Regions from separate parts of the Paenibacillus sp. RC73 genome, predicted to be linked through region 1. Evidence: predicted binding sites of a transcription regulator. Region 1 holds the regulator's gene; the other holds the start of a gene.
The links. Region 1 encodes LexA, which represses DNA repair genes until DNA is damaged. Its sites were predicted from a motif close to CGAACATATGTTCG; they were not measured.
Positions count from the first base shown of each region.

Region 2: addB (helicase-exonuclease AddAB subunit AddB) is a predicted target of LexA. The motif match lies at 6,448-6,461, and genes of this name have one in related genera.

Region 1 covers NZ_JBIYCV010000020.1:44,248-53,412, forward strand. Annotated here, with positions in the region: gene metH (methionine synthase) at 1-2,337, opposite strand, end outside; gene ABH897_RS26590 (cupin domain-containing protein) at 2,633-3,175, shown strand; gene ABH897_RS26595 (HAD family hydrolase) at 3,287-4,081, opposite strand; gene ABH897_RS26600 (hypothetical protein) at 4,275-4,784, opposite strand; gene ABH897_RS26605 (DUF896 domain-containing protein) at 4,912-5,118, opposite strand; gene ABH897_RS26610 (LysM peptidoglycan-binding domain-containing protein) at 5,224-5,592, opposite strand; gene lexA (transcriptional repressor LexA) at 5,783-6,409, shown strand; gene ABH897_RS26620 (hypothetical protein) at 6,973-7,143, shown strand; gene ABH897_RS26625 (hypothetical protein) at 7,186-7,326, shown strand; gene ABH897_RS26630 (LytTR family transcriptional regulator DNA-binding domain-containing protein) at 7,842-8,240, opposite strand; gene ABH897_RS26635 (cyclic lactone autoinducer peptide) at 8,258-8,404, opposite strand; gene ABH897_RS26640 (accessory gene regulator ArgB-like protein) at 8,401-8,937, opposite strand; gene ABH897_RS26645 (hypothetical protein) at 8,915-9,165, opposite strand, start outside.
Region 2 covers NZ_JBIYCV010000002.1:67,508-76,672, reverse strand. Annotated here, with positions in the region: gene addA (helicase-exonuclease AddAB subunit AddA) at 1-2,818, opposite strand, end outside; gene addB (helicase-exonuclease AddAB subunit AddB) at 2,815-6,381, opposite strand; gene ABH897_RS03860 (class I SAM-dependent rRNA methyltransferase) at 6,612-7,988, opposite strand; gene ABH897_RS03855 (Na/Pi cotransporter family protein) at 8,525-9,165, shown strand, end outside.

The DNA.
Region 1 (9,165 bases):
CAACACCATCTGTTGAGCCGATTTAACAAGCAAACCGGATAAGCCAATCGCGTCGGCCTTTTCTTCACGGTAAGCCTCAATAATGCGTTCTGGTGGTACTTTTATACCCAGATTTACAATATGGTAACCATTGTTGGATAGAATAATCTCCACCAGGTTTTTACCGATGTCATGCACATCACCTTTGACCGTAGCCAGCAAAATCTTTCCTTTTACCGAGGATTCATTTTTTTCCATATACGGTTCCAAGAAAGCGACCGACGCCTTCATGACTTCAGCGCTTTGCAGCACCTCTGCAACGATCAATTCGTTGTTGTTAAAGAGACGTCCTACCTCTTCCATCCCCTTCATCAGCGGTCCATTAATAATCTCCAGCGAAGAATATTTGGCAAGCGCTTGCTCCAGATCCGGAATCAGTCCCTCCTTACTACCCTCTACTACATAGGAAGCCAGCCGCTCTTCGAGCGAGAGATTGGACACCTTCTCTTTTTTCTCCACTTTCTTATTACGGAAAGCAGCCACAAAAGCGGATAAAGTATCGTCGTTCGTTTTATAAATCAGGTCTTCGGCGAGCTTCCGTTCATGCTCGGGTATCGAAGCATAACGTTCGAGCTTCTCCGTATTTACAATCGCATAGTCCAAGCCTGCTTTGGTACATTCGTATAGATAAACGGAATTGAGCACTTCACGCCCCGCCTCCGGCAAACCAAAGGACACGTTACTGATACCCAAAATGGTGTGAACTCCTGGAAGTGCTTCTTTAATAATCCGAATACCCTCAATCGTTTCCTTGGCCGAACCGATGTATTGCTCATCACCTGTTCCTACGGGAAATACGAGCGTATCAAAAATAAGATCCTCGGGTGCCAGACCGTAACGGTTCACCAGCAGATCATAAGAGCGTTTGGCCACTTCAAGCTTATCCTCACGTGAAATAGCCTGACCACGTTCATCAATGGTTCCAACAACAACAGCCGCGCCGTATTTATGAATAAGAGGTGCCATTTTCTCAAATTTCTCTTCGCCATCCTCCAAATTAATGGAGTTAATGATCGCCTTCCCTTGCGAATATTGCAAGGCGGTATCAATGACCTGAATATCCGTGGTATCAATCACGAGAGGAACCTTTACCTTATTCACGACCAGCTTCAAAAAGGCTTCCATATCCGTCATTTCATCGCGGTCCGGGTCCTGTACACAAATATCAATGACATGTGCCCCACTCTTTACCTGAGCACGGGCAATTTCAGATGCCTCTTCATATTTGCCTTCCACGATCAAACGCTTGAATTTGCGGGAGCCGAGAACATTTGTTCGTTCACCAACCATATAGGGACGATTTTCCTGTTCAATATATACAGGCTCAATACCCGATACAGCCGGTGGGTGATGGCCTTCCAGCGGGCGCGGCTCAAACTGCGCCATACGTTCACTCATAACCCGGATATGCTCAGGTGTAGTACCACAGCAACCTCCTGCAATATTCAGCCAACCTTTTTCGGCGAAAGCGGCCATTTTACGGGCTAATGAATCAGGTGATTCATGATATTGACCGTTTTCATCAGGCAAACCTGCATTCGGATAACAGCTAATTGCTGCTGAGGACATATCAGAGAGAGAGCGAATGTGATCCCGCATAAACTCCGGTCCTGTAGCACAGTTCAGCCCAATCGACACCGGATGCAAATGTTCCAGCGATATGCAGAAAGACTCAATATTCTGACCTGCCAGAGTCGTTCCCATTGGTTCAATCGTTCCCGAAATCATTATGGGAAGCTCCGTACCCGTCTTCTCAAAAGCCTGCCGAATTCCAATACTTCCGGCTTTGACGTTAAGCGTATCCTGCGAGGTCTCCAAAAGCAAGGCATCCACGCCGCCTTCAATTAGCGCCAAGGCTTGCTCTTCATAGCTCTCGATCAGCTCCGCAAACGTAACACCACCTGTCACGGATAATGTTTTCGTCGTCGGTCCCATAGCTCCTACAACAAAACGAGGCTTGTCCGCAGTACTATACTTATCTGCCGCGCTACGCGCCAGTTTAGCTGCAACCAGATTAATTTCACGGGCGCGCTCCGGTATATCGTAATCCGCCAAAACGACGGATGTCGCTCCAAAAGTGTTCGTTTCAATCAGGTCTGATCCGGCCTCCAAGTATGCTTCATGTATCCCTTGAATGACATCCGGTCTGGTTAAGACCAACATCTCGTTGCAGCCCTCCAGCTCTTCCCCGCCAAAATCGTCGGGGGAAAGATCCTCTTGCTGGATCATGGTGCCCATGGCCCCGTCAAGAATGAGTATTCTTCGTTGTAATGCATTCTGTAAGCTAACTTTATCCAAAATCTCTTCACCCCCGCAAAACGTTAAATCCTAGTTTAGCAGAAACCGTATCATTTAGATAGATTGAAGTAAAAACATACGTTTTATACGGCTTCTTCTGCACAAAAACAACTCTCGATATTCATTTTTACAGTTTGCTGCATAATGAGACGCACTTAGGCCAGGGTTCTTTTTATATTGGAATAGGACGAACCGTCATTTGCAACATAAAATGTTTCAGACCTATATTGTACAACGATTCAAGACATGATATTCTGTATACAACATTAAACCAAGTGGAAAAGAGGGATAATCTATGGCTGAAATCTTAATACGCAATACGAATGTACGAATTAGCGATGAAGACAAGGTACGTGAATTTTTGGAGAGTCAAGAGGTATTGTACGAGCATTGGGATGATTCCAAGCTGTCCGGGGAGCTGCAAGAAAACTTCACCCTGACAGATGAGCAAAAAGTGGCTGTTCTAAGCACTTTTGAAGCCGAAATCAAGGACTTAGCCGCCCGCCGTGGGTATAAAATATGGGACGTTATCACCTTGTCCGAAGCAACGCCGAATTTGGACGAGCTACTTGCCAAGTTTGAGCAAATTCATACCCATACCGAAGATGAAATCCGTGCTATTGTAGCAGGCAAAGGCATTTTCATCATTAAAGGTCCTGAAGAAATCGGATATTTTAATGTTGAGCTTTCACCTGGTGACGTTATTTCCGTACCAGAAAATATTCCTCACTTCTTTACCTTAATGGAAAATCAGAAGATCGTCGCAGTACGTTTGTTCATCGAAGAAAATGGGTGGATTGCCGAACCGTTTGAAGATCCATCGTTTATTAAGGCATAATACTATAATACGAATCCATCCTAATGTGGATAAAGCAACTCCCTCTGCTCTGAGATGCCTGAGCGGAGGGAGTATTTTGGGCTTGTTACTATAATAAGAGCCGAAAAGCACTTACTTAAACGATTGAATAATTCCATCCAATTCGGACAGATGCTTAATTTCGAACTTTGGCTTGATTTCTGTAGTATTGGTTTTGGCGTTGCGGTTCACCCACACGGAGTGCACACCTGCCGCCAGAGCCCCTTGAATATCAGTCGTCAGCTTATCCCCCACCATTAAAGCATGTTCAGGCTCAATACCGAGAAGCCCCAAAGCATGCTGAAAAATAGACGGGTCCGGCTTACCTTTACCAAACGAACCTGAAATAACAACGTGATCAAAAAATGGAGCTAACTGCGGAACCCCATCCAACTTCTCCTGCTGTAGATCAGGGGAGCCGTTTGTCAACAAAAGAAGCTTATACTGCCCTTTCAACTGCTCCAGAATCTCAAACGTTTCTTCATAAACATGGGGACGGGTGCGTCTTTCCAAGGCAAATTGGGTTGCCAGCTTTTGCGCTAACTCTTCATTATCTATCCCCAACTGTTGGAGACCTCTACGCCAAGATTCCTTTCGATAAGCAGGGGCCAGCTGTTCCAATTGCCGGAACTCTGGCTGCTCTCCTGCCGTAAAATTCGCCCACAATCCCTCAAACGGATTAATGCCAATCAATTGAGTAAAACTAAAGGTTTCATAAGACTCATACAAAGCACGCGCTTCCTTGCGGACTGCTTCTTCCAAAGCTTTCGGATCAACGCCTGCTTCCAGGGAACCTGTCTGGCACGTTGCGTCAAATGCCTCTTCTACACTGCGCTCATCCCACAGAAGTGTATCATCAAGATCGAACATTACCGCTTGAATCGTCATCTGTATTATCCACTCTCTTTCCACTTTATATGTACGCTTGTTCTGCCTTGTTGCGTCTACAAGCATTCCAATCGTTATGTGCCCATATTAATCAAGAGGCCGCAATGTGTTATATGAAATAACATCATGCGACCTTATTTACAGAGGCTACAGGCCCACGGACAATTTAAACGATTCGAACCAACAGAAGTCGTTATTTTTTGTCTACTTGAACCTGATTAGATAGCGCAAACTTCTCAAGCCGCTCTGCAATGGCATCCGTATCATAACGGCCCAGTGATTTTGTAAAAATAAAGTTGCCACCCTTACCTTTTCTTTCAACCGTTACGTAACCCTTTTCAATCTTGATGGCTTTCATATCCTCTGCCGTCATTGGACGCTCTCTGCCACCCTTCAACATATACAGCGTGCTCTTTCCAACCTTCAAATAAGGACGGCGGATGAAAAAGATAACAGCCAGCATCAAATACAAGCCGAATACAAGCCAGTCCATGCCGCGCATACCAGTCTTAGTCAAAAAATAACTCATGAGCATATACAGAACTGCAAGTCCAGCCAACATGATTGGCACGGTAATATTACGTCCACGGAAAATATCCATTGCAGAACCGGCGCCACTAATGGTTTGGATGCCTTGCTTTTTGCGCGATTTATTCAAATGCGCTGTGTTTTTGCGAACTTTTCTTTCAAATGACCGGGCCATCTCTCAATTCCCTTCCCAAATATATTGCTTAAAACAATTGCTACCAATCCTAATCTATATAGATACCAAAAATAGATACCTTAAAAAACGAAAAGCAAATTACGCGGGCTAAGCCGCTTTAGCGACATTAATGCGTCAGCCCACCATTTCCCTTCGACGTATCTTCGTCCACAATTTCAATCGTATCAAGTTGCTGCCGGAAATTACGGCGAATGTTATCCAAATAAATTTCCCGAAGATTGGCGCGCTCTGTTGTTTCCTCTTCCGTCAATCCTTCGGCTTTTGCTTTGCGAGCCAATTCATTGATGCGCTGTACCAAGCTGTCTATATCCAAATTCTGTCCCCTCCATATAAGCAAAGATATAATACACTTTGACATGTAGAAAAGAGCTTGTCAAGGTTCCCGTATCACGTTCCCTGACAGCTCTAATGTGACTGATCAGAAGTGCGGAAGCTTTAAAAGCTGGCCTGCCTGCACTCCTCGATCTTCCATTCCGTTAATCCGAACAATTCCTTCTATATATACCCGTGTATCCATTCGTTCCGGTTTATGAGTGGAGGCAATCCGCCACAATGTATCCCCAGGTTGCACAATAAGTTTGGTCACCTCTTCATTCGAAACCGAAGGAGCCGCGAATACCGTCAGTACACCTGCACCCGCAATCCAGGCAACGATAACCAGAATAAGAAGTTTGGGCAGGAGACTGTTGGAAATGGTCCGTACAAGCTGCGCCCTTCTCTCATTCCGGACATTTTGCATCTTTTCTAAATTCATTGGAAAAATACTTTGATATGTGCTATATTTCATCATTTGTCGCGTCCTCCAAACGTTTGTTCCTATGTTTTTTCACAATATAACACGAACATTTGTTTTGTTCAATAGAAAAGAGAACAAAAGTTCGTGATTATTTTTTAGGATTATTTAGAACTTACGTTTGTACGAACGGAGGTTCTATGCTATAATTTTCCCAAACGTTACTAAATGGGGTTGATACGGTATGTCTAAGATTTCAAGCCGCCAGCAGGCCATTCTTGAATTTATCCGCAATGAAGTGCGTCTAAAGGGTTATCCCCCTTCTGTACGCGAAATAGGTGAGGCTGTCGGATTGGCCTCCAGTTCTACGGTTCACGGTCATTTGGATCGTCTGGAGAAAAAGGGACTGATTCGTCGTGATCCAACGAAACCGCGGGCCATCGAGTTACTCGGCCAAGACGAATCGGATAACAGCAACTTGATTAATTACTCAATTAGTCGTGTTCCGGTCGTCGGCAAAGTTACAGCTGGTCTGCCTATTACAGCAACAGAAAATATTGAAGATTACTTTCCTCTTCCCCAACATTTTGTTGGTGAGGATAAAATATTCATGTTATCTGTTGTAGGAGAAAGCATGATTGAAGCTGGTATTGCCAACGGAGATTATGTCATCGTACGTCAACAGCAGACAGCCGATAACGGCGATATTGTCGTGGCCATGACAGACGAGGACGAGGCTACTGTTAAAACTTTTTACAAGGAAAAAGATCATATTCGACTTCAACCGGAAAATCCGGCCTTTGAACCGCTTCGTCTGACGCACGTCAGTATTTTGGGCAAGGTTGTAGGACTCTTCCGGGACTTCCACTGATTTTTCATTTTTCAGCCCCGTTATTCTTCCCGCTACAACAAAACCGGCTGCCCATGGCAAGCCGGTTTTGTGTTGATTTTATGTACACAAAATGTTCCTCACAGCTATTCTTTTTCCTTTGATAGCCCATAGATTAAACGGTTTATACCTGCAATTACTGTTCTGTATATTGGTGGATCAAAAGAATTATATCATTATTTTAGATAAATATGGTATATTATCTGAACAACTGAATAATCGTATTCTTAACCAGGAAGCGTATTACGAGAAAAAACTTAAAACCCTTTATAATAAGTAATATTTCTTTTACCAGCTTCTTATCTTCATTCTTTACTATTCTACTTATGCTAATCTGCTGTAACTTTCTCCTACAACGTAAAGTGGGAAAGGATACGGCAGGTAAGCATAAGTTTTTTTACGTTCCGTATCTCCATACTTTATTAGTTTCTGAATATTAGGATCATAGGTGATAGCTTCTTTTTGCTTTTAATAGATTTATGCTGATACATTGCTAGCGCTACTGACATATGAATAAAGTAGACCTTAGCAAAGGAGATAAGAAGATGATCAAAAATCGAGTCAAAACGTATAAGCACCGTATCGGCAAGAACAAATTTCTGGTCGTAAAAGTCTTTCAGGCCGCAGCCGCCGAAACAAGAAGCGGTAACGCACTAGCCACCAATGCATTGAACATCAAAATTTCCAAACGTAACCGTAAGCATAAACACTTCTAAAATTCATCCGTACCTTCATTTCTTGTGAAGGGAGGTGATATCATGTGTAAAAGACATTTCAAACGTCACGTGAGAAGAAGAGGATTATCGATCCGTTCAAATCAGAGAGCGATTGCACGTGCTAGAGGTAACGCACTGGCTGTTAATCTGTTTAGTGTAAATGATAGACAACGCAGACGTTAATGATTGTTTTTAAGCGAAAAGCGGGAAGGATTTCTTCCCGCTTTTTTGTGCCGCATTATAGTGTAAAACGGATATTGAACCAATATTAAGGGGCCCTTTAGCAGTCGGTAGGACTTTATCATTTTCAACAGAATTTTAACATTTGAAGTAAGTGAATACTGATAAAAATTTCGTATTCTCTTCATCTAAATCCCAGTCCTGAGAAAATTCAAAAAAATGCTTTTTCATGTCTATTCTCCCCTGTGAACTATTGTGTCTTTATCTTTACTGTATGATCATTTATCCTATGTACTCTGAACGAAATGCTTTTCCTCGTTTCATAAACATAAGGAGCGAAAATGTTAACTCAACACAACCCATTACCTTCTCCCATTCTTTTTCCCTTGATTATGAAATTCGAAACTCTTACCTATATCAATTCCTAAAATTAGGGACATATGAACAAAAATCAGGGTGCTGAATGTCTCTTATGATTCGACAATATAAGCCGAGTATTTTTGACAAAAAAAGAGCCGCTATCTAGTAGCAACTCCAGTGAAGATTATGTTCGAATTAATGAAACCCATTTCCTCTATAACCTCGTCAAATCGGTGATAAGAGATCGGACACCTCTTCGATGTTTTTGTTATCTCACATTCAAAGTAAGCGTCTTTGAAAATGCCATTAACAATTTTCACCTTTTCCACATTCAGAGTATTGCTTCTGTCTACATTCAAGAAATGGAACCCATTATTATTTAGGAAGCTTTCCCAATGCCTTAGGGTGCCGATCATGTAATATGTTTTTTCGAATGTGTGAACTAGAATCTGATCCCTCTTACGTCCTTTAGATATGAAAAGAACCTTGTCCACTGGTATGTTTTCGCCCTTGTTAATACCTCGAGAATCATCAGCTGAGACGGTTAAGTTTAGCATTTCATATATCTCCCACTTTATTTCAACAGTTCTTCAGGTGGTTCGGGACTGTGAATCCAAGACAAACTCGCTGTACTCACTGATACAACTGCAAGTGAAGTTAGTAATATGGCAGCATTGTAGTACATACCAATCTTAAATTTACTAAATTTAGGACTTTTCATTTTTCGCACCTCCTCTCTATTAACGTTAAGCTTTGAACAAAAAAACTAGCAGCTACCACCGGAAAAGCCAGCCACAAATTAAGTGTTATTATTGCAACCCCGCAAATTTTTAACAATGGGTAGTGCCGTTTAGGTATACGAGTCTTCCCGTCTATTCTAGACGGAGCATAAACCAAGACAAGTATTATACTTAATATCGAAGTAATAACTATCCAATTATAGTTTAAATTCACAAAGGACAGGGCGGTAAGTAAAGCTGTAGATACAACAATGCATACTATATTGCTCTTTAAATGTATTCCTCCTACAACTTGACGCAGTATAGAAAAAGATATCATCGCCAGTACAGTTTCCTGCACCTTACCCGTAATAAATGAAATACCAATAGTTAACAAAATGATTGAAACTGTATTAATCACAACGGCTATTCCATGTTTTAAAACCGCAATAGAAGCTGGATGATCCGGTACAACTGTTTTGATATGAGTTGCAATATCAAGAGCGATAGAATCAAGATTTTTTATAATAATCACGCTCCGTTTTTAGCGCATAGTACAGAAACATTCCAGATGCCAAAGCTATAAATAAAATACTCAAAGGAAAATTATTGACGTAGAACATAAATGTACTAGCTGCTAGTACCCCAATTATTAAAATAACAACAAGTACATGTTCCCACCTAAAACGCAAGCTTTCATAATCTGCTGTAAAGCCTATTTTGAATTTAAATAGTAACCATGATATAGCTAACACCCATGCAC
Region 2 (9,165 bases), on a different contig from region 1:
CGTACAGCACCCGCATTTCTTCAGCCAACAGCTCCAGCTGGGAGCGTCGACGGATCGCCAAATTAGGCAGCGTCGGGTAGCTGACCCGATTTTGTTCCTCCACATATTTGGGACCAAACCCCAGCTCCTTATGCATCAGAAACGGCGCATTCAGATCCTGCTGATTGAACATTTTAGCCGTTCCCGCGATGAACACAACAGGAAATTCTAGTCCTTTACTTTTGTGAATCGTCATAATGCGCACAGCCTGATCGGGTTCAGTACCGCCACTGGATGATCCTAAATCACCGCCTCGCTCTCGCAAACGGGAAATAAAGGTCAAAAACCGGAACAAGCCCCGGTTAGAGGTTGAAGTCTCATATTGTCTCGCCCGGTCATATAACGCCCGCAAATTGCTTTGACGTTGGGAGCCGCCAGGCAATCCACCTACCCAATCCAGATATCCCGTTTCCTCCAGCAAACGCCAAATCAATGCACTCAAGCTGCCTTGTCTTGCTTCCTGCCGCCACGCTTCCAAATCGCGCAAAAACGAATGCAGTCGGGCAGGCAACGTATTTCCGCTATTTCTGTCATCCATATCAGAGGCATCTCTCGAATCTCCTGCGAGAAGCTCCAATTCCAGCATGTCGCTGGACGTTCTATTTTCGCTATCCTGTGTATGGTCAGCCTCAGCCGCCGCAAGCAGAGCGCCATAAAATAGTCCGTCCGGCTTCTCCAGCCGGATTTGTGCCAGCTCGTCCTCGGTCAAGCCTACAATCGGTGAACGAAGCACAGATGCCAGCGGGATGTCCTGCTGCGGATTATCAATAATGTGTAGCAGAGACAGCATCACCTCAACTTCCGTTGCTTTGAAAAAGCCTGTCGTCTGCTCCCCGGATGCCGGAATGCCCTCAAGACGCAGTTCCTCTACAATCAGCGGTGCCCATATGCTTGCCGAACGGAGCAAAATGACAATATCACCGAAGACTGCCGGACGCATCGCTTTTAACCCTCTGTCATAAATCAACAGCGGTTGGCCTGTATCTCCCGTCAGCTCCTTAATCCGTTGCGCGATTGCGCGAGCTTCCAATTGTGCCGTTTCCAGCTCCGCAAGCTCAGCCATTTCGCCTTCCTGTAAAGCGGGTTCATCACCCGTTTCGGACAGTTCCGGAGCCTCCGAAAGACCGCGCCCGCCTTTATCAACTAACAGCAGTTCAGGTGCATACGGGGATGTGGCATCCTTTTCCGTCTGTTCAGGATAGGAAGCACCATGCGCCAACCATGCCCGTTCATCGTATTCAATTTCCGCCACATCCACGCTCATGATTTGTCGGAACACCAGATTGACTGCATCGACGACTTCCACCCGACTGCGGAAATTACGCGCCAGATCAACTAAAAAGCCATCTTCCTGTTCCTGCATACCGTATCGCTGGTATTTGTTCAAAAACAGACCCGGCTCCGCCAGCCGAAACCGATAAATACTCTGCTTTACGTCCCCTACCATAAAACGGTTACCCGGCTCTTCACGGGATACCAGCCTGACGATATCCTCCTGTACCGTATTCGTATCCTGATACTCATCCAGCAGTACCTCGTCGAATTGCTCCTTGTATTCAAGCGCAGCGTCTGAAGGCAGCAGTCTGTGCGGAGTGGAGTCGGGATGACGTAATATTTTTAGACAATAGTGCTCCAAATCTCCAAAATCCACCAGCCCTTTAGACTGCTTGTGCTGTTGAAATCGTTCGCCGAATAAAATAACGGTTTCCACCAGTTCGTCCATCAGAGGAGCCGCCGCATGCAGTTCCTCCAAATAGGCTTCTGCTCTCCTGCCGAACAGGGATGCCTTCATATCTATAATCATTTTTTTGGTTGCCTCACGGAGCGCCTTGACCCGTTCCTGTAGTGCAGGCTCAGTCTGATCCTTTTTGACCGGCTTGAGCTTGCCGAAGGCCGCTATCTGAAAGTGATCATACAGCGATGCCCACGGCTGTGTCTCCAGCTCCTGCAATAGTCCCTTCACCATCGCGGTATCCTCTTGCAGCGTCACTGCATAGGGCGCAGGGCCGCCGGGCTGCATAGCCGTTTCATACGCCTGCTCCAGCAGGCTTGCTGCTCCGCGCAGCGAAAGTGCCGCATCCGCCAAAATGCTGCGGACCCAAGGAGTTTCTCCCAAAGCCGCCACATCCTGTACACGGAACGCTGCTGCCGTCTCGCTCAGCCAGTGCTCTGGCCAGGGATGACTTTGCGAAAAATCGTACAAGCGCTGAACAAGCACATACATCGCATCATCTGTACGCTCACCGCTAAACCAGTCCACCAGTCTGCGGAATGTACTGCCTTCATCGTTAGCCTCATACTTTTCCTCAAACAATTCTTCCAGTAGCTCCTGCCGCAGCAATTCCGTCTCATGCTCATTCATAATCCGAAAACCGGGATCAAGAGGAATGGCCTGATAATGCCTGCGAATGACCTCCATACAAAAAGAGTGAAGTGTCGTAATCGAGGCCCGATTCAGCAGCGATAGCTGACGACGTAGATGCTCACTATCCGGCTCCTGTTCCAGCACACGTTCCAAAGCTTCACGTATACGTTGGCGCATTTCGGCGGCAGCAGCCTTTGTAAAGGTCGCTACCAGCAACCGATCCACGCTGAAACCGAGCCGCGGATCGGCGATTTTACGAATAATGCGCTCTACGAGCACCGCTGTTTTACCAGACCCCGCCGCTGCCGCTACCAGCATGTTGTTGCCAGATTCAGAAATCGCACGCCACTGGTCATCACTCCACATACTGCCTTCCGGCTTGGGTATGCCGTTGGTGTCTGATGTACTTATCATTGGTCCATTCCTCCTTTCCCTTCCTGCGTATGACCAAGCAAATCCCAGATCTGATCCTTGCCGGGTTTCCCCCATTGGTTGTAGCCGCTACCTTCCAGACTGTCATCAAATTGACAAACAGGTTTGAAAGAACAGAAGGTACATGCCGTCTCTTGCTGGATACGATAAGGTTCAATCGCCACGTCGCCCTCTGTCATACGTGTCCCAATCGTTCGGATATTATCGCGTACCGAAGCCAGCAGGCTATCCCACTGTTCCGGCGAAGCGACAGACGCACTGCTGTAAAAGCTGCCGTCCGCCTTTACCGCAACTGGCAAAATGGAGGAATACCCCTTGTCCAATGCCGTATCCATTTGCCCAACCACATCCCGATTCGCGAGCAATAGCCCTTTCATCTTGAAGCGTTTTAGAAGCTCCTGACGGGCCTGTTCCGCGCTCAGACCATTCGGCGACTGCAACATCGGATTATGGACGTGAAAATACAGCGTACCCGCCGGATAAGCCGTCTCGCCAAGCCATTCCTCCGCCGCATTCAGCAGCACGTCCAGGTATGTGAGCATTTGCAAGGACAAGCCATAGTACACTTCATGCAGCTTGAGATCCTTTTGGCTGGATTTGTAGTCAATGACGCGTAAAAGCAAGCCTTGTTCTCCCTCTGCCACATCCACGCGGTCAATTCGTCCGACGATTTCCATCACCACACCGTTGTCCAGTCGAAAGGTCAGAGGAGGAAGCTTTTCTCCCGGCCCAAAGCCCAGCTCCAGCTCCAGTGGCTCAAAGCTGCCTCTACGCGCATGTTCACCCAAAATCAGCGAAGCCCGACTCACAATGTCTTTCAGCTTGCGCAAAATGTACCCGTACCGCTTGGAGCTCATTAAAATCTCGCCTTGCAGACGAGGGGCCAAACGCTCCACCGTCGATTCCGCCTCTTGTCGGCATTCCTCTGTACTGAGACTCCCCCAACTTACGTTTCGTTTACGTAAATTCATCGCCATCTCTCCGAGCGCCGCATGGAACAACTGCCCGATATCCGGTGCCTTTAGCCGATACATTTGGCGCTCCTTCAAGCGAAGACCATGGGAAGCAAAATGCGAAAACGGACAAGCGACAAAACGTTCCATACGAGATACGCTGGTACGCAGCTTGCTGCCATACAGACGGCGACTCGTTTCTTTCCGCATTTCGGCATGATTTTCGTAAAAAAGTGAGGTCAGCAACTGACGCAGCTTGTCCCTTTCACGCCCCTGCTGGCCCGCATACCAGTTGTATACCTCCCACCAGGGAGATAAAATCTCTCCACCATGCCGCCATTGCCGGAATTGCGCGATCAGCTGTGGCAATGCCTCGGACGGATGGGAAGCATACTCCCATTGAGTCGCCCATGGGTCCCGAGGCAAAGGATAGGCAGCTAACGGGTGCTCTTCCAGAGCAGGGAACAGTTGACGGACATGCCGTACCAACTCTGACGGCAGCAACGACTTGCCCTCTTCGTCGGTCACGGCATAGCTCATCCACAGACTGCTTCCGGCTGACGTGAGCGCCGTATACGCAAGAAAACGTTCATCCAGCAGACGTCTTGTCATATCCGGCGCCAGCTCTACGCCCCGTTCATTCAAGGCGGTGCGTTCCTGCTCGTTCAGCACGCCATCCTCATGAAATACAGCTGGCATCACACCTTCGTTCATACCCAGCACAAAGACATGTTGAATACCAGCAACGCGTGTACGGTCCGTGTTTCCGACCAGCACCTGATCCAGAGCTGGCGGAACAAGACCCATACGGTACTCTATCAGACCCGTTTCCAGAACATCGGCAAATAAAGAAGTGTCCAGCTTCTCGTCACCCATCATTTCGACGATCTGATCCAACAGCTCAAGCACCGCATCCCATACCTGACGGTGCTCCTTCGCCTGCTCGGGATTTCCCGCTTCCTCGGCCTGATGGATCAAGTTATCCAGCTTATGCCCAATTTCTGCATCCTCCAGCAACAAATACACCGCTTCACACTTCTCAAGTGCAGTCCGGGCCTTACCCAGACGTTTCTCAAACGCACGTAAAGGCGTCACGATCACATCGCGGCACAGCTCCATTAGATCCAGCGTTTCGTCCCGCTGACGGTTCCGCTCCTGTTCCTCCAGCTCCAGCGAAAGGCTGGGTACAGCCTGCCAAGGCCGTCCGTCTGTCCAGCGGCTGCCCTGTATCCCGCAGGCCAATGCGTAATTTTCCAGACGGTCCATATCCTCGCGGCTGACCCGTCCATCCTGTGGCAACAGCAGATCCGTTTTGACCGCACGAAATACATCCTCGTACCGCCAACGCCGCTGGACGATATCCAGCGAAGCCCGAATCATTTCCACCAAGGGATGATGCAATACGCTTCTGCGCTGATCCAGAAACACCGGAACCTCATATTGCTTAAATATCGGCTCCACCCACGGCTCATAATCCTCAATCTGGCGTACAAACAGAGCCATTTCCCGATAACGTGCCCCCTCATCTCGGGCCAGGCGGCGCATTTCGCGCACTGCGCCCTCCAGCTCGACACGTCGGTTCGCTGCGGCATACAGTTTGATTTCTTCTGGCTGCTTATCTTTCCATTGCTCCCGCATCTGTTGCTGCGGCATGGGTCGTTCCTGGTTCCGATATCCCGCACGTCGTTCAAACTCTGCCTCCAGATACGCCAACGCCGGGCGGTCCTTAAATCTCGGAAGCGGATCAGGGCGCAGCAATTGTGTCTGCGTCTCCATCATCAGCTCGTCCGCCATCCCTTTAAGCTTTACATAGGTAGCCGCCGAAGGATGAAACAAATCCAGCTCATGCGGAAGCTGTCCACTCTCGTAGCTACGATTGCAGGTCAGTGCGACCGTCAACGAAGAAGCGTGCAGCATGAGCTGCTCCACCACCTTGTATTCATGCGGCGTAAACCTGCGGTAGCCATCCATCCAAATATCCGCTCCACGTACAATGGACGACTCAGCAATCTGCTCCGCCAGCATACGCAGCGTATCCTCGCCGTCAATATATTTAAGCGTCAGCTCTCTTTCAAAATCCTCATAAATCAAACTGATGTCCTTGAGCTTGCCGCGTAAAATCGGAGTGGATTCCCCCGCAGCATTCATTCGCTCCAGTTGCTCCGGTACAGACCGAGTATCATTCCCGTACTGCTTCAGCTCTGTAAACAGCGTATTTAACCGATCCACAAAGCCCAGTTGGTCTCCCGAATCCTTAAATAAACTCAGTTCATCTTTGCGACGACGAATAATTTTATATAAAAGCATCTTCTTGCCTTCCTCCGTCACAGGTACCAGCGCCGAACCCTCGGTTTCCTGCATGACCAAATAGGCAAGACGATGAAATCCCATGACCTGTGCGCGCACCGTCCCCTGAATACCGTTTCCGGCTTCTGTAAGCAGCGCATGCTCGGAAGCAAATGACGATTGCTCCGGCACAAGCAACAGCATAGGCTTACCTAGCGGTTTCTTGCGTAGCATAGCCGTCATTTCACGACGTATTAACGTGCTTTTCCCACTGCCTGAGCGGCCAATTAACAAACGGACCGACATGATGCGGCCTCCTTTCCAACGAACAACAATCTATTAAACAGTATAGCATATGAGGCAAGGGAGAAAAGAACGTACGTTTGCCATCTTGTAGCATTTTATCCTCCCTCAAAAAACAAACAGTCCCGCAGGTTGGCTTGGTGCATGCCTTCTCTACAGGACTGATTTATTGATAAAACGAGCCTAATCTACTTATTCCGCTATCCCAAAAGGCGGTTAACTGTGTATGAATTCTACAGTTGTGTCCGGCTACGCACCTCAAAAATAGCGAATTTCAAATAATGGCCTTCCTCCACACCCAGAATTTGGGGATGATCCTTGCCAGCCGCTCTCCAATCCACCAGACGGAGGATTTTTCCGGCATCTGCCGCCGCTTCCTTAATCGTGTCCAGAAACAGCTCCGGCCGCATATGGAATGAGCAACTCGCAGTCACTAAATAGCCGCCCTCATTGACCAGCTTCATCCCGTGCAGATTAATATCCTTATATCCCCGCGTAGCTCCTTTGACCGCATTCTTTGTTTTGGCAAAGGCCGGCGGATCAAGAATAACTACATCAAAGGTACGTCCGCCCCCTGCTGTGAGCGGCTTGGAAGTATCCCCCTTTCCCCCGGCCCGCGCGGTGCGTTCCTCTAAGCCTTTAACCTGATTGCGCAAATATTGGAAAGCATCGTCCACGACAAACTCGACGCGTTCCTCAAAACCGTTCAGCTTGACATTATCCCGTGCGCTTTCAATTGCGTGCTCGGAAATATCAAGACAGGTTACTTTTTTAGCACCGTATTTGCAGGCATTGAGCGTAAAGCTTCCCGTATGTGAAAAGCACTCCAGCACGGTTGCACCATCCCAGAATGGGAACTCCACAACCTTGCCGCTTCTGTTCACAGGCTTCATGACCGCTGTGCCAGCGTCACCCTGTTCTGCTACTTCCTGTAGCGTAATTCCGCTGCGTCCTCCCCAGCCCGTCATCAGTGGAGCAATCGCCGCACGATTCTCACGCTGGTCAAAGAAATAGCCTGTCTTCTGGCCCTCTACAATATCGACCTTGATACGCAAACCATTTTCCGTTACCACGACATGACGTGGGCAGTCGCCATATAAAGGCCCTTTGGTCTGTTCCAGTCCTTCCAGCTCGCGGATGGATACATCGCTGCGCTCATATATACCAACAGGGCCAATCACTTCAACAAGTGCATCCCTGATTTCTTCCCTGCGGCGATCCATACCGAGCGTTAATAATTGTACGACTAACACGTCGCCAAAACGGTCTACAATCAGCCCGGGTAAAAAATCAGCCTCGCCGTATACCAGCCGATACGCGTCTCCCCCGGTCACAAAACGTTCACGGTGCTCCAGACAATCGCGGAACCGTTTGGCAAAAAAGCTTTGATCCATCGCTTCCAGCGGCTCGTAGGACATCACACGCACCGTAATTTGCGAGGCCGGATTATAGTAACCCGTTGCCAAATAACGGCCCTGATGGTTTACGATACTGACCAGATCACCCGCCTCCGGCTCACCCTCCACCTTGGCTATTTCATTTTTAAACACCCAGGGGTGCGCGTGTTCCAGCCTTTTTTTGCGGCTGCGTTCCAATATTACTGAAGGCAAAGTCCTTCACTCCCATTCTTGGATTAATCAAAGTGTTAAAAGTGTGGGGTTCGATGGGGCGCGGCTCCGCGATTCATTTGATCTTACGATCGCTGTTGCAATGGGATTCTTGGATTTTACAAATAATTTTAATGGTAAGAATCCCCCTGCAAAGGCGAACGCTACCGCTTCTCCAGATTCAAATGAACCGCTCCGCTACTGCCCGCCTTAATATCGACGTCACACTTTTAAAGCTTGTGAAGTTCTATAAAAATTTTCGTTTTCCTAAAAAACAGCTTGGTCATGCTTGTCATGGCTGTCCTTGACAGATCATAGGCTGTTACATAAGCGTCTCAGCAGTTTTGAAAAGAATTTTTTGCTTAGGTTCAAGTTCTTTATTCCGAGTGAATCACAGGGGAACATCATTCCACTTTAAAGGCAGGTAACAGCGTAGCGGTCCATTTGAATCTGGAGAAGCGTAGCGATCGTAAGATCAAATAGACTACGAAGCGTCCTTAATTGGCCAACGTAAAACGGTTTAGAAAGGGGGAACGCCCGTGTTTATTCATGTTATTTTGCCGCTGTCCGGTGGGCTGCTTATTTTTTTGGGCGGGATGAAGCTGATGGAAGCGGCCCTCCGGCATTTGGCTGGTCCCTTCCTCACCCGCTGGCTAAACCGGGCCACCGTTTCCCCTTGGCGGGGCATGCTGTTCAGCTCAGGCATTACCGCCCTGCTGCAAAGCAGCACCGCTGTCACGGTGCTGACCATCGGACTGGTCAACGCCGGGCTGTTGACCTACGGCCGCACGCTCGGCATCATCCTCGGTACCAATATTGGTACCTGCCTGACCACCGAGCTGATGGGGCTCCAGCTAGGCAAACTGGCTGTTCCACTGCTCTGCGGCTCGCTGCTTTGCTGGAGCACCGCCGTCTTGTGGGGCGAGGCTGTCTCCAGCCGCCAGTATGCGTCTGCCGAGCCACCATCCAGCCCCAATCAACTCAGCCGACCGCAGGCTGTACAATATATCAGCCTCGCCTTTGCCGGATTTTCGCTGATCCTTGCGGGTATCCGAGTGATGCAAACAGTCGGCCCTTGGATTGAGCAGGCCGGGCTGTTCCGCTGGTTTCTTGACCACGCCGCGGCCAACATGTGGTGGGCCTTCGCAGCCGGGGCCTGCCTGACCGCACTGGTTCACAG